DNA from 2 places in the Glutamicibacter sp. PAEs-4 genome. Region 1 is predicted to be linked to the other one. Evidence: riboswitches for the same ligand, from Rfam matches in the RefSeq annotation. Region 1 holds a riboswitch; the other holds the start of a gene.

Region 1 (7,823 bases):
TCGGGAGCACCGAAGCCGGTCATCGAGGACATCTCCAATTTCCCGCCCTTGTACAACGACCCGGAGGAAGCCGGGAAGCTCGCCGAGCAGTTCCGCGGGGAATTCGGTGCAGAGAAGGTCGTGCAAGGCACTCCGGTGATGGGCAGCGAGGATTTCGGCGCGCTGGCATCAGCGATCGGGGTGCCGAGCGTGTTCTGGTTCTTCGGCGGCAACAGCGCCGAAACCCTGGCCGCCGGGGCTCCCCCGGCCAACCACTCGCCGTTCTTCGCCCCGATCACCGATCCAACGCTGGCCACCGGTGTGCGGGCCGCCGTGCGTGCCCTGTACTCAAAGGTTGGCCAGCAGTGAACAAGGACTGCCACTTGCCCCGGGGGCCATCCTGGCGCTGGCCTTGGAGCCGACAGGGATCGGGGCCGCGACGGAGTCCACCACTTCGCATTGGCTGGTGAAGCCGTCGGCATCCATCGGGCTGGTTGCCGCGAACTGCAGGAATTGGTGCGCCTTCGGCCTTCTTGGTTCCAGTTGGGCTCCTCGTTTGGCGTACCGGGATTCCCTGGCGGGGCGGAGTCACGAGGTGGCGAAGCGACCGGCAAGCCTGCTGAATGCCACCGGGCGTGATCCATGGATCACGAAGAACGCTCGGCACTAGACGATCTCGTGCTTGGGACAACCGCCCCGCTGGTGGCCCGCCGGGCAGGCAAGCACGGCACCGCTGCCGCCTGGACGCCGCAGGGCCGTGCTTGCCTACTTTGGCGACTACATCGGCAGATGGTTCTCGTACCAGTGCTTGGCAATATCCACGCGGCGGGCTACCCAGATGTCCTCGAACCCGGAAATGTAGTCCAGGAAGCGGCGCAGGCTGGCGATGCGGCCCGGCTTGCCCACCAAGCGGCAGTGCAATCCGATGCTCATCATCTTCGGCGAGCCTTCCTGGCCTTCGCGATACAGGGTATCGAAGGCATCCTTGAGGTAGGTGAAGAATTGGTCACCGGAGTTGAATCCCTGCGGCGTCGCGAAGCGCATGTCATTGGCATCCAGGGTGTAAGGAACGATCAGGAACGGCTTGCCTTCCTTCGTCTGGGTCCAATAAGGCAAATCGTCTGCATAGCTGTCGGCCGAATAGAGGAATCCGCCTTCTTCCATGACCAGTTCCAAGGTGTTGTCCGAAGGCTTGCCCTGGTACATGCCATAGGGTCGTTCACCGGCCGTTTCGGTGTGAACCTTCACCGCGTCATGGATGTGGCGGCGTTCCTCTTCCTTATCGAAATCCTTGTATTCCAGCCAACGGTAGCCGTGGCTGGCAATTTCCCATCCGGCCTCGTTCATGGCCTGCACGGCTTCGGGATTGCGTGCCATTGCGGCAGCCACTCCGAAGACGGTAACCGGAAGGTTCCGCTCGGTGAATTCGCGATGCAGGCGCCAGAATCCGGCGCGCGAGCCGTACTCGTAGAGCGATTCCATATTCTGGTTGCGCTGTCCTGGCCACGGCGCGGCACCGACGATTTCGGAGAGCAGATGCTCGGAAGCGGGGTCTCCGTCAAGAACGCAGCTTTCGCCGCCTTCTTCGTAGTTGACCACGAATTGCACCGCAACCTTGGCACCTGCGGGCCACTGCGGGTCAATGCTCTTGCGGCCGTAGCCCACGAAGTCGCGATTGCCGTTCTTTTGCTCAGATTCGCCCATGGATGGTCCCTTCTTTGTTCACTCCGCACGCATGGCAGGCTCGGAAATACATGATGATGCAGTGCTTCTCGCGCTGCAGGAAGACCGGACTGGCCCCGGACTGGAAGTTTGTATTGTGCATCCTGCCACACCCTGCCGCAGAGGGTGAATTGTGAAGCGTCTCCCCAACCCGAAGCACCCCGGCCTCGCCCTCTGCTGGATCGGCAGTCGCGTGCCTATGGCAGCAACACCGCCTTGGCCCCGATGCACGCACCATGGGAAAGCCCGCTATTCGTTACGAAGCAAGAAATCCTTGATTTCCGGCAGGTGATCTCTTGTTCCCGGGGGTTGCGCGGTTGCCGTCGGCCCAAAATGTGAAAATGCGACTTGCACCACGTTGAGGTTTCTGCGCATACTGTGATGGCAATCACCACATATGCCGCTGATGCGTGGCGGGAGAGACCCGCCCACACCATGGGCGGGCGCCGTAGGAGCAATTTCCTCCCCGGGAAACTCTCAGGCACCCGTACCGCCACGACTAGGCAAATCTGGAAAGCAGTGCGGCACGGCCGCACTCACCGAAGGAGCAAGCTTCGCCCAGTAATCGGGCCGAAGTGAAAACTCTCAGGTCGACATACAGATTGGGGAGGGACCAAGAACAGTGCCGCACCGAGCGCACCGGATTCGAGGTACTCCCCGTGGCTGGCCTGGTCCCTGCTCTTTGCGCAGCGTGCCGGGCAAGCCCGCTGGACTGCTCCGAAACGGAAGTGTTCATCGAAGCGAGACTGCGCTCCAAGCCAACCCGGCTTGGAGGCAGATCAGCTTCGGGGCGCCACTCCACACTCCTGGAAGGCAACCAGCATGAGTCCCACCAGTTCTGGCCCCACTCTCGAGCGCGGGCTCTCCAATCGACACATCCAGCTGATCGCCATTGGCGGCGCGATCGGCACGGGCCTGTTCATGGGCTCCGGCAAGACCATTTCGGTCGCCGGCCCGTCGGTCATCTTCGTCTACATGATCATCGGCTTCATGCTCTTCTTCGTCATGCGCGCCATGGGCGAGCTGCTGCTGAGCAACCTCGAATACAAGACTTTCGCCGATTTCGCCGGCGATCTGCTCGGTCCCTGGGCCGCCTTCTTCACCGGCTGGACCTACTGGTTCTGCTGGGTAGTCACCGGCATCGCCGATGTGGTGGCCATCGCCCACTATGTCGCCTTCTGGTGGGGCGACCTCCCATTGTGGATCCCGGCCCTGGCATGCATCGCACTGCTGCTGGTGCTGAATCTGGCCACCGTGAAGGCCTTCGGCGAAACCGAATTCTGGTTCGCGCTGATCAAGATCGTGGCCATCGGCGCGCTGATCGTGGTCGGCCTGGTCATGATCATCACCGGTTTCCAGCACGACGGCACGACTTCCTCCTTCGCCAACCTGTGGGCGCACGGCGGCATGTTCCCCACCGGCTTCATGGGCTTCGTCGCCGGCTTCCAGATCGCCGTGTTCGCCTTCGTGGGCATCGAGCTGGTGGGCACCACCGCAGCCGAAACCAAGGTCCCGGAAAAGACGCTGCCCAAGGCGATCAACTCGATTCCCGTGCGCATCCTGTTCTTCTATGTCGGCGCCCTGCTGATCCTGATGATGGTCGAGCCGTGGAACCTGTTCTCCGCCGAGAACTCCCCATTCGTGGGCATGTTCGCCCTGGCCGGCCTGGCCGGCGCCGCGGGCATCATCAACTTCGTGGTGCTCACCTCCGCCACCTCCAGCGCCAACTCCGGCATCTACTCCACCTCGCGGATGCTGCGCGGCCTGTCCATGGAAGGCGATGCCCCGAAGAGCTTCGCCAAGCTCTCCGGACGCAAGGTCCCGAAGAACGCGCTGATGTTCTCCTGCATGTTCCTGCTGGCCGGCGTCGCCCTGCTCTACAGCGGCGACTCGGTGATGGGCGCCTTCACCTTGGTCACCACCGTCTCGGCCCTGTGCTTCATGTTCGTGTGGACCATCATCCTGCTCAGCTACCTGGTCTTCCGGGCCCGCCGCCCGCACCTGCACGATGCCTCGAAGTTCAAGGTGCCAGGCGGAGTTCTCATGCCGTATGTGGTGCTCGGCTTCTTCGGCTTCATCATCTGGGCGCTGACCACCCAGGCCGATACCTTCACCGCCCTGCTGATCACCCCGGCCTGGTTCCTGGTCCTGGGCGCCGGCTACCTGTACATCCGCCGCAACCCGCAGCACCAGGAGCTGCGCGCCGCGCACCTGGCCAAGGTGGCGCATGAACGCTACGAAGCGGCCGCCTACCGTGACGCGAAGTCTTTCGCCAATCACGAGCAGGAAGCTGCCCCGCGGGCCAACGAAAACGTGCACCAGTAGCACTGCACGCACCGGCTGCGCAGTCCAGGCCCCGGCATCTTGCCGGGGCCTTTCTGCGTGCTCGCTGGGATCGCTATTGAGGCTTGCAGGATTGATGCCATCATTGGTTCAGCCAGCAAGCGCTGGCCACCTTCGACCAGCTGCCGCAGGGAGGAAAGAACCATGACATCAACGGGTCCATTGCCGCGCATCGAATCCGGCCAGGTGCCGGCGGACTTGCCCGACTGGATGCGTGATGACTTGGGGCTGCGCGCCGCCTACCGCTTCGATTCCGCCAGCACTGCCCTGCAGTTCATAGTCCAGGTGGGCTTGCGTGCCGAGCAGGACAACCGGCACCCGCATCTGGATTGGCGGATCACCACCGTGGAGCTGCGCCTGGCGTCCAACCAGCCCGAGCGGCTCTCAGCACCGGAGCTGGAATTGGCCCGCCACATTTCCATCGAAGCCGGCAAGCTCGACGCGCAGGTGATCACCGGGCGCCAGTAGCCGTCGCCTCCCCCGTTCAGCTGCGCTGGCGCCGGGAAGCGATCATGGAAATGATGATGCTCTGCGCCGCACCCGCGGCCGCGCCGAGCCCCGTCATGGATATCCGGTCGATGAGCAGCGACGAAGGCGGTTCCGGGCTGACCAGGTGGACCATGAGCAGCGCGGAGATGGTCATGAAGACCATGCCCACCGCATAGTTGCGCAGGATCACCAGCTCGATGATGAACTGCGAGGCCAGCGCGGCGGCCAGGACCACCCAGAGCGGGGAATCGAAGGCGAAAACCACGGCAGCCAGCGCCACCCCGAGGCAGGTGCCCACGCAGCGCTGCAGCCCGCGGGCCACGCGCGCATAGGCATCAATGCCGGTGACCGCAGCGATCGCGCCGAGGCTGGCCCAGTACCAGTGGCCGTCGCCGACCAGGCAGGCGATGACTGCAGCGAGCAGCACGCCCGAGCCCATCTGCAGCGACTCCGGCATGGCCCGGTCGCTGGGAGCCCAGTTGAATCCGGAGCCAAGGGTATGGCGCAGGTTCGCTTTGCGCAGCGAGAGGCCCAGCATCAGCAGCATGCTGAAGACCATCGTGCCGCCGCCGGCCAGCAGCACCCCGGTGAAGTTGTCCGCGGTAGCCTGCAGGCTCAGGCAGGCCCCGCCGGCGAAGACCGCGAAGATTGGTCCTGGCGGCATCCAGCGTGCGGCATGCGAGACGTAGTTGGCGCCGAAGCCGATAACTGCCAGCACCAGCGCGCGCACCAGGAACGGCGCATCGATGAGCGAGAAGTAGGTGCCCAGCAGCATGGCGAGCAGCTGCACGATGCCTGCCGAGAGCTGCTGCCAGAAACGCGGCGCATAGGCATCGAAGCGGCCGAAGACCGCGCAGAAAGCGCCGAATGCGGCGTACATTGCCCAGTCCAGCCGGCCAGCACTTGCCACGAGGATCAGCGGCACGGCCAGGCTGAGCGTCGCCTTGGATGCCGGGATGAGCGACGGGCGGTGCGGGGCCACGATGACGCTGCGCCGCATGACTTCCTTCAGATGGCGTTTCACTGCTGCGCTTCCCCGTCCTGGGCGGCGACCAGCTGGAGCAAGGTGCGCAACTGGACTTGCTGCTGCGCATCCAAGGCGCCAAACACCTTGGCCTCGCTGTGCTCGGCGGCGGCCATCGCCCGGGCAGCGAACTTCCTGCCTGCGGCGGTCAGCGTAATGAGGTTGCGGCGGCGGTCTTCCGGATCGACGTTGCGTTCCAGGATGCCGCGAGTGGACAGCTGGTCGAGGTAGGCCACCAGGTGGCCACGGTTCAGATTCGAGCGTGCCGCCAGGTCATTCTGCGAGATGCCGCCGAACTCCTCCAGAGCGCAGATGATGGTGAAATGATGCCTGGTCAAGGACTCGGATTCCATCAGCTCGGTCAGCTCCTGGGTGCCGATGCGTCCGGCGCGGGCAGTGAGATAGCTCAGCGAGTTCCATTGGAACTGGGGAATCTGGTGTTCAGCCATTCCCCCAAAATATCATTTCATTTCGAAACGATTTCAAAAAGAAGCGTTTTATCGATGAATCTCACATGGCAATGACGGCCATCATCGCCCACCCGTTCTGCTCAAACACCATCCAGCGGGACGGGTGGACGATTTGGCTTGGCCTCCCCGCCGTTCAGAGCCCCAGGTCTGCCACCAGGAACTTGGCTCCCATCTCGCCGATGAGGATGGCCGGGGCGTTGGTGTTGCCGGTGGTGATCTTCGGCATGATCGACGCATCAATGACGCGCAGGCCGGCCAGGCCGCGGACGCGCAGCTGCGGATCCACCACTGCCTGCGCATCGGTGCCCATGCGGCAGGTACCCACCTGGTGGTGGTAGGTCACCACGTTGTTGCGGATGTACTCCCCCAGTTGCTCATCGCTCCTCACCTCATTGCCCGGGTACACCTCCCGGGCACCCCAGTCCTGGGCCAAGGCGTCCTGCTGGACCATCGCTCGGCACTGCTTCATCGAGTACACGAACGCCTCCAGATCCCGCGGATCATCCAGGGCATTCAAATCGATGTTCACCTGATCTTCCAGTCCAGGTCCGCTCAGGGTGATTTCTCCACGGCTGTGCGGGGTCACGATTCCGGAGTGCAGGGTGAATGCAGTGCCCTCGATCGGTTCCATGCCCGGGGAGTACATTGGCACGGCGAAGAAAATCGGCTGGGTGTCCGGGCGGTCCAGGTCTGCGCGGGAGCGGGAGAACATGTGCGATTGCGAGACCGAGACCCCGGTGCGCGGGGCAGGAATGTCCCGGGTGGTGGTTTCGGCGATGACCGGGGCGAGCAGGTGGTCATGCAGGTTCTTGCCCACCTGGTCCAGCTCATGCAGCGGCTCGACACCCACGGCCTGGAGCTCGGCCGCCGGGCCGATTCCGGAGCGCAGGAGGATCTGCGGGGAGCCCAAGGCGCCGGCGCTGAGCACCACCTCATCGGCGCGCAGCTCCTGCAGCTGCCCACCCTTCTGATAGCGCACGCCCACCACGGTGCCGGATTCCAGGATCACCGAGTGCACCTCGGCGTCGGTGATGATCTCAAGACGCTCGCGCACCGGCTTGAGGTAGGCCTTCCAGGTGTTGATGCGTTCGCCGCCAACGACGTTGATCTGCTCCTTGGACACGCCGTCCAGCTGCTCGCCGTTGTAGTCGGGGTTGAACTCGATGCCGGACTGCACTGCCGCGTCGATGATCGACTGGTGGATTTCATCCAGCTCGTAGTCGTTGTCCACCGGCACCAGCCCTTCGGTGCCGTGGAACTTGCTGGCGCCGCCGGAGAAGTTCTCGATATCCTTGTAGATCGGCAAGACGTTCTTCCAGGCCCACTGCTCGCCGCAGTCCTTGGCCCAGTCGTCGTAGTCCTGCGGTGCGCAGCGCACCCAGATGGTTGCGTTCAGCGCGTGCGATCCGCCGAGCACCTTGCCACGAGGCAAGTGCATCGGCTTGTTGGCGGCCCCTGCCATCGGGACCGTGTGATAATCCCAGTCGTCCTTGCTATGCCACAGTTCGCCCATGCGCGAGAGGTCATGGATGGCCGGGTTGGTGTCTTCGGACCCGGCTTCGAACAAGGTCACCTGCGCTCCCGCGTCCACCAGCCGGCGCGCGACGACCGCACCTGCTGAACCTGCTCCGACGACAATGACCGACTTGCTGCCCATGGAAACTCCTCCACCTTGAGGTGCTGCGAAATGTATTCATCCCAGTCTGTACAGGTCAGCAGGTTTTCCATTGTCATCGTGCGCACAGCAATTGGCAACGCGTGCGCAGTATCCGCTTGGGGCCGCTTCGGCTATTTGC
Region 2 (7,823 bases), 380 kb from region 1:
CTCTCCGGCTGAGACGGAGGCGGCACCAGCACCGGCGGAAGAAACCGCTGCCACGCCAGAACCCGGCATGGACATCGCGGCCGCCGCCTATGAGCTGGAGCAGGGTTTTCTCGACCCGCAGATCCGCGCCAGCTTCGCCGAGCTGAACGACTTCCTGCACCCCGGCTATCAGGAAGTGACCCGGCATGGGGGCCTGCTGGACGTGGCCACGGTCCGATCCATGCTGGAATCCGGGGTGGCACTGCCAAGCACCGGTGCGGTGCAGGTGCTTGCGGCGCGCGAAGTGGATGCGCAGATGGTGCTGCTCGCCTACCGCATGAAGCCCGCGGATTCCCCGGTGCTCGTGGTCTCGTCGTGGTGGCAACGCACCGAACGCGGCCTGAAGCTTCGTTTCCGCCAGGAAACCGTTGAGCAGGCGGCGTAGAAAACGCGCTTAACGCAGCAATGCCCGCCGAATCAATCGGCGGGCATCGCTGCATTAAGAGCTAGGGATCAGTACTGGCCCGGGCGGGTTTCAATGACGCCCTTCTTGTAATTGATCCGGTTGATCAGCCAGGTGACTGCCCACAGCACGATGCCGATCACCAGCAGCAGGCCGGCAATCTCGTACTGTACCCAGTCCTCGCGGGAACGAGCCCAAGGGCCGGCAAGGAACAGGCAGAAGACCACGCCGAGGATCGGGATGATCGTTGGCGCGCGGAACGCGCCGGGCTCCGGCTTGTCGCGGCGCAGCACCAGCAGGGCGACGTTCACGACGGCGAATACGCACAGCAGCAGCAGTGCGGTGGTGCCGCCCAGCGAGCCGACGATGCTGCTGCCGGTATCCAGGTTCACGTAGGCAACCAGTGCGATGGCCAGCGCGGTGCTGAACAGGATCGCAACCCATGGGGAGCGCCGGGTCGAGTGCACCTTGCCCAGGAACTGCGGAAGCACGCCCTGGCGGGCCATGCCGTAGAGCAGCCGGCTGGCCATCAGCATGTTCATCAGCGCCGTGTTGACCACCGCGAAGACGGTCAGGAACGGGAAGATCGCGTCCACCGGCAGATTCGGCAGGCCAATGCGCACCACATCCAGCAGGATGCCGGCATCCGGGTTCTTCGGATTCAGCAGGTCACCGGTGGGGATCACCATGATGACGGTGACGGCCACCAGCATGTAGATCACTGCGCAGATGCCCAGGCCGATGAGCATGATCTTCGGGAAGTCCTTCTTCGGGTTCTTGGTTTCCTCCACCAGGTTCACCGAGTCCTCGAAGCCCACCATGGCGAAGAATGCAATGGCGGTGCCCATGGTCACGGCGGCGAAGACGCTGCGGTCGGTCGGGGTCTCGAAGACCACCAGGCGGGAGATGTCTCCGTGGCCCGAAGCGATCACGGCGAAGCCGATGCCGATGATCGCGGCCATGATGGCCAGCGACACGACGGTCAGGAAGAGGTTGAACTTCACGCTCTCGCCGACGCCGCGGAAGTTGATGATCGCGAGGATGACGATCACCGCAATAGCCGCCCACATGCCCGCTTCAGGCGTGTTGGGCACGCCCTCGACGAACTGGCCGATGCCAATCAGCAGGTTCCGCCCGACCAGGGTGGCCGAGGTAGCGGCGCTGGTAATGCCGGAGCAGGCAACGGTGAAGGCCACCAGGAAGGTCACGAAGTGGATGCCGAACGCCTTGTGGATGTACAGGGCGGCACCTGCTGCGTGCGGGTACTTGGTGACCAGTTCGAGGTAGCTGAAGGCGGTGAGGGTCGCGATCGCGAAGGCGATCAGGAACGGCAGCCACGCGGCTCCACCCACCTGGCCGGCAACCTTGCCGGTAATTGCGAAAATGCCGGCGCCGATGATATCGCCCATGATGAGGAATAGCAGCAGCTTCGGGCCAATCACCCGGTGGAGTTCTGTTTCTTTGCCGTCGGTAACGGCCGTGTCACTGTTCACAGTCATGCGATCGAGATCATCTCCTTCAAATTTGTAGGCAAACGTTACAACTTTAGGGTCAGCGCATGAAGTGGGCAAACCGGGCTCTGAGCTGGCTCGCAGAATCGCGGGACGAACGGCATTATTACGTCGGCGAGTGGCTTAATCGCTTCAAAGGTGTGAGCTGACCTACCTATATGCTGGGTGGTGGACAGCATGTGGAACCTTCGGGAAATGGGAGCACTGCGGTTAGGGTTGGTTGTTGAGGAACAAGCACTTTAAGGATTTAGATGCAATCGGTGATCACTGAGGATTTCGCGCCCCTGGCCCAGGCTTTGGAAGCGCGTGCCGCTGAGGAAGAAGGCTACTCGGCGCAGCTGGCCGTATACCACCGCGGAGAACTGGTGCTCAGCCACACCGTCGGAGAGCACCTCTCGGGCGACGCGTTGACCTGTGTTTTCTCCTGTACCAAGGGCCTGGGCGCGCTGGTCGTGGCACTGCTCGTGCAAGATGGCCTGATTGATCCGAATGCGCCCATGGCCACCTACTGGCCTGAATTCGGCGAGAACGGGAAATCCAGGCTCACCGTCGGCGAGGTGCTCAGCCACCAGGCCGGCGTGCTGGGCGTTCCCGGGGGCGTGCCCAGCAAGATCCTCCTGGACTCCGCCGAGTACGCCAAGGTGCTCGCTTCCATGCCCAGTGTCTGGCCGCTGGGGCAGAATATCGTCGGCTACCACGCGATCACCATGGGCGTGCTCATGGAAGAACTGGTCCGCCGGGTCACCGGCAAGGAGCTCAAGGAGGTCTTCGAGGGGCGCATCCGCAAGCCGCTGGGCGCCGAGGCCTACATCGGCCAGGACCCAGCGCTGGAATCGCGCTACCGCGATGTGCTGCCAGCAGCCGAAGCTGCCACCGAATTCTTCGACCCGTTTTCCCCGGCCGGACTGGCGGTGAATTCGGCCTCCGGGTTCGCGCTGGAAACTGGCCCGGTCTACAACTGGCACGAACTGGCCAATGCGCCGCAGGTGCGCGAACTGGGCCCGGCATCCATGGGAGCGGTGGCCAACGCCCAGGGCCTGGCCGCCATCTATGCCGCCTCCTTCGGTGCAGTTCCGGCACTGGGAACCACGCGTGGTTTCCTTTCCGCCGACACCTGGTCCCAGGTATCCACCGAACTGGTCTACGGCCATGACCGGACCAATGGACTGCTGCAGGCCTTCGCCCTGGGATTCATGAAGGCCACCGCGCGCAACAATTACGGCTCGATTTTCGCCTACGGCCATGACGGTGCGAACTCCTCGCTGGCCTTCGCCGATCCGGCCCACCAGCTGGGCTTCGGATTCATCCCCTCGCGCAATGAAGGTCTCAAGGAGACCTCCACCGGGGTGAAGCTCAGCCAGCTGGCGCGCCAGCTGATCATGCAGAAGAACATGGCGGCCCAGGCTGCCGGCAACAACGCATAGCCGCCCCACCGGGCAAGGAACGAAGCAGGAGCGAAGTGAAGAAGTTTGTGGCACTGGGTGACTCGTTCACCGAAGGCGTTGGCGACGCGGATCCGGTCCGCCCTAACCAGGTGCGCGGCTGGGCGGACCGGGTGGCCGAGGTGCTCTGCGCCGAAGGGGAATGGGAATACGCCAATCTGGCCGTGCGCGGCAAGAAGATCGGCCAGGTGATCAACCAGCAGCTGGACCAGGCCCTTGCGTTGGCCCCGGATCTGGTCTCCATCTACGCCGGCGGCAACGACATCCTGCGGCCCAAGGCCGACCTGGATGCGCTGATGCGCGGCTATGCCGGCATGGTGCGCCGCTTTTCCGAAGCCGGAAGCACGGTGCTGCTGTTCACCGGTTTCGACACCGTGGACTCGCCGCTGTTCTCCAAGACCCGTCCGCGCACTGCCATCTACAACGAGAAGGTCCGCGAAATCGCGGACGAATACGGTGCGCTGATCGCCGACTACTGGCGATGGCGCGAATTCTCTGACCTGCGCTACTGGGCGCCGGACCGGCTGCACATGAACGAGCTGGGCCACACGCTGATGGCTTCCAAGGTCCTGGACGTGCTCGGCGCCGGGCAGATCACCAAGGAGAACTGGTCTGCGAAGATCCAGCAGCCGTCGCTGCCGGAGCTGGCGGTGAACTCGCGCGGCGAGAAACTGAAGCAGGAATTGGGCTGGGCCAGGGAGCATTTGGCTCCGTGGATCAAGCGACGGCTCACCGGCACCTCGTCGGGAGATTCCTTATCAGCGAAGTATCCCGATTACATCCGTTTAACTGCAGGCGCAAACTGAACGCGTTTATGACTTTTCCTGCCACCGTTCCTGTTTGACGTTGGGGGCGAGGCGGGTAACATGGTGGTGTGCTGCAGGCCTCCGGCCGGCAGCACACGCCATAGACGGATGGCGGGAGAGTCCCGTTCACACCATGGACGGGCGCCGTAGGAGCAATTCCTCCCCAGGAAACTCTCAGGCACCCGTACCGCCATCATGAGGCAACTCTGGAAAGAAACCGGCCCGTTCCGGTTCACCGAAGGTGCAAGTACCCGGCTTGGTTTGCTGGATGCGTAAAACTCTCAGGTTATGCAACAGGGATGGGGAGGTAAAAAGACCTTCCTTTGGCATGCGCCAAGACAGATCCCATGGAGATACCCGCACCATGACCATCACGCAGACTTCGGCACCAGCGAATACTGAATTCGTCTCCCGCCATATCGGCCCGCGTCCTTCCGACGTTGCCACCATGCTTCAGAGCCTGGGCTACGACAGCCTGGAAGCACTGATCGACACCGCCGTTCCGGCAGATATCCGCCAGGACTCCGCACTGGATATCCCTGATGCGCTGAGCGAAACCGAAGCCTTGGCCCACCTGCGTGCGCTTGCCTCGAAGAACGTCATGAAGACCCAGATGATCGGCCAGGGCTTCTACGACACCATCACCCCAGCCGTAATCCGCCGCAACATCGTGGAAAACCCTGCCTGGTACACCGCCTACACCCCGTACCAGCCAGAAATCTCCCAGGGCCGCCTCGAAGCCCTGCTGAACTTCCAGACCATGGTCATGGACCTGACCGGCCTGCCGATCGCCAACGCTTCGCTGCTGGACGAATCCTCGGCCGCCGCCGAAGCAGTGCTGATGATGCGCCGTGCCAACAAGAAGAAGGCCAAGGGCAAGACCGTCCTGGACTCCAACATCTTCCCGCAGACTTTGAAGGTCGTGCAGGGCCGCGCCGACGCGCTGGGCTTCGAGATCGAGGTCGCCGACCTCTCCGCAGGCCTGCCCGAGGGCGACATTTCCGGCATCGTGCTGCAGCAGCCGGGCAATGACGGCTCGATCGCCGACCACGCCTCGATCATCGCCGCCGCCAAGGAAGCCGGCGCCATGGTGACCGTGATCGCCGACCTGCTGTCGCTGACCATGATCACCCCTCCGGGCGAGCAGGGCGCCGACATCGCCGTGGGCAACACCCAGCGCTTCGGCGTGCCGCTGTTCTTCGGCGGACCGCACGCAGCCTACATGGCTGTTGCCGATGGCCTGACCCGCTCGATGCCAGGCCGCCTGGTGGGCGTCTCGGCCGATGACGCTGGCGTTCCCGCCTACCGCCTGGCGCTGCAGACCCGCGAGCAGCACATCCGCCGCGAGAAGGCCACTTCCAACATCTGCACCGCGCAGGCCCTGCTGGCCATCTGCGCATCGATGTACGCCGTCTACCACGGCCCGGCCGGGCTGAAGCAGATCGCAACCCGTGCCAACAACCACGCCCGCGTGATCGCCAGCTCGCTGGTCGCAGGCGGCTTCACCCTGGCCTCGGATACCTTCTTCGACACCGTTGTGGTGAACGTCGAGAACGCCGATGCCATCATTTCCAAGGCCGTCGAGGCAGGCATCAACCTGCGCAAGGTGGGCGAAACCCAGGTGGGCATCTCCACCGACGAAACCACCACCTCCGCAGTGGTCAAGACCCTGCTTGAGGTCTTCGGCGTGCAGCTCTCGGCTCCGGAAGGCTTCGAGCTGCCCGAGGCCATGGTGCGCACCAGCGACTTCATGACCCACCCGATCTTCAACTCGATCTCCTCCGAGACCCAGATGATGCGCTACCTGCGCCGCCTCTCGGATCGCGACCTGGCGCTGGACCGCACCATGATCCCGCTGGGCTCGTGCACCATGAAGCTGAACTCGGCCGCCGAGATGGAATCCATCACCTGGCCTGAATTCGCGTCCATCCACCCCTACGCACCTGCCGCGCAGACCGCCGGCTGGCGCGAGCTGATCACCGACCTGGAAGGCCGCCTGACCGCCATCACCGGCTACGCAGGCGTCTCCATCCAGCCGAACGCCGGCTCGCAGGGCGAGTACGCCGGCCTTCTGGCCATCTCGGACTACCACCGTTCGCGCGGCGAAAGCCAGCGCGACCTGTGCCTGATCCCTGCATCGGCACACGGCACCAATGCCGCTTCGGCGGTGCTGGCAGGCATGCGCGTGGTCGTCGTGAAGACCGCGGCCGATGGCACCATCGACGCCAATGACCTGGATGCCAAGATCGAGGCCAACAAGGACGTCCTTGCCGCCATCATGATCACCTACCCATCCACGCACGGTGTCTACGACGCCGACGTGCGCGAGGTCTGCGACAAGGTCCACGCCGCCGGCGGCCAGGTGTACATCGACGGCGCGAACATGAACGCCATGGTGGGCCTGGCCCAGCCGGGCAAGTTCGGCGGCGACGTGTCGCACCTGAACCTGCACAAGACCTTCTGCATCCCGCACGGCGGCGGCGGTCCGGGCGTTGGCCCGATCGGCGTGGGCGAGCACCTGCTGCCGTTCCTGCCAGGCGACGCCTCGGGCACCTACTCGGAGCGCGACGGCGTGCCGGTCGTGGCAACCGCCTTCGGCTCGGCCGGCGTGCTGCCGATCTCCTGGGCCTACATCGCGATGATGGGCGGCGACGGACTGACCGAAGCCACCAAGCACGCGATCCTGAACGCGAACTACATCGCCAAGCGCCTGGGCGAGCACTTCCCGATCCTGTTCACCGGCAACCAGGACCTGGTCGCCCACGAATGCATCCTGGACCTGCGCGAACTGACCGCCAAGACCGGGGTCACCGCCGAGGACGTGGCCAAGCGCCTGATCGACTTCGGCTTCCACGCGCCAACCCTGTCCTTCCCGGTCGCCGGCACCCTGATGGTGGAGCCGACCGAGTCCGAGGACCTGGCCGAGATCGAGCGCTTCATCGAAGCCATGATCACCATCCGCCAGGAAATGGACGAGGTGCTCTCCGGTGCGTACAGCATCGAGGAATCCCCGCTGCGCAACGCTCCGCACACGGTCTCGGCAGTGGTCAACAGCAACTGGGACCGCAAGTACTCGGTGGAGCAGGCAGCCTTCCCGGTAGCCAGCCTGAAGTTCGATAAGTACTTCCCAACCGTGGGCCGCATCGACGGTGCCGGCGGCGACCGCAACCTGATCTGCTCCTGCCCGGCTCCTGAAGCCTTCGAAGACTAAGGAAGAGTTAGAGATGACTGAGACTACCCAAGCACTCAAGCGCACCGCACTGCACGCCCAGCATGAAGCTTTGGGCGCGAACTTCACCGATTTCGGCGGCTGGGACATGCCGCTGAAGTACGGCTCGGAACTGGCAGAGCACAAGGCCGTGCGCTCCACCGCCGGCCTGTTCGACCTGTCCCACATGGGCGAGGTCTACCTCACCGGACCGGAAGCCGGCGTCGCGCTGAACACCGCGCTGGCAGGCAACCTGAGCATCATGAAGGTCGGCAAGGCGAAGTACTCGCTGATCCTGAACGCCGAGGGCAAGATCATCGACGACCTGATCGTCTACCGCCTGGAAGAGGAGAAGTTCCTCGTCGTGCCGAACGCCGGCAATGCCCCGGTGGTCGCCGCCGAGCTGGCAGCCCG

The links. Region 1 has a riboswitch for glycine ahead of cycA (D-serine/D-alanine/glycine transporter). Riboswitches for the same ligand answer to the same signal wherever they lie in the genome.
Region 2: linked by a shared signal. The riboswitch ahead of gcvP (aminomethyl-transferring glycine dehydrogenase) and the one ahead of cycA (D-serine/D-alanine/glycine transporter) in region 1 are both predicted to bind glycine.

The regions. Positions count from the first base shown of each region.
Region 1 covers NZ_CP195017.1:3,098,370-3,106,192, forward strand. Annotated here, with positions in the region: gene ACR9WD_RS14600 (amidohydrolase) at 1-348, shown strand, start outside; gene puuE (allantoinase PuuE) at 757-1,683, opposite strand; glycine riboswitch at 2,106-2,204, shown strand; gene cycA (D-serine/D-alanine/glycine transporter) at 2,524-4,026, shown strand; gene ACR9WD_RS14615 (4a-hydroxytetrahydrobiopterin dehydratase) at 4,189-4,512, shown strand; gene ACR9WD_RS14620 (FUSC family protein) at 4,529-5,557, opposite strand; gene ACR9WD_RS14625 (MarR family winged helix-turn-helix transcriptional regulator) at 5,554-6,006, opposite strand; gene ACR9WD_RS14630 (GMC family oxidoreductase) at 6,161-7,684, opposite strand; gene ACR9WD_RS14635 (EamA family transporter) at 7,816-7,823, opposite strand, start outside.
Region 2 covers NZ_CP195017.1:2,716,876-2,724,698, reverse strand. Annotated here, with positions in the region: gene ACR9WD_RS12850 (RNase H family protein) at 1-424, shown strand, start outside; gene ACR9WD_RS12845 (APC family permease) at 493-1,941, opposite strand; gene ACR9WD_RS12840 (serine hydrolase domain-containing protein) at 2,205-3,377, shown strand; gene ACR9WD_RS12835 (SGNH/GDSL hydrolase family protein) at 3,413-4,201, shown strand; glycine riboswitch at 4,304-4,401, shown strand; gene gcvP (aminomethyl-transferring glycine dehydrogenase) at 4,566-7,412, shown strand; gene gcvT (glycine cleavage system aminomethyltransferase GcvT) at 7,426-7,823, shown strand, end outside.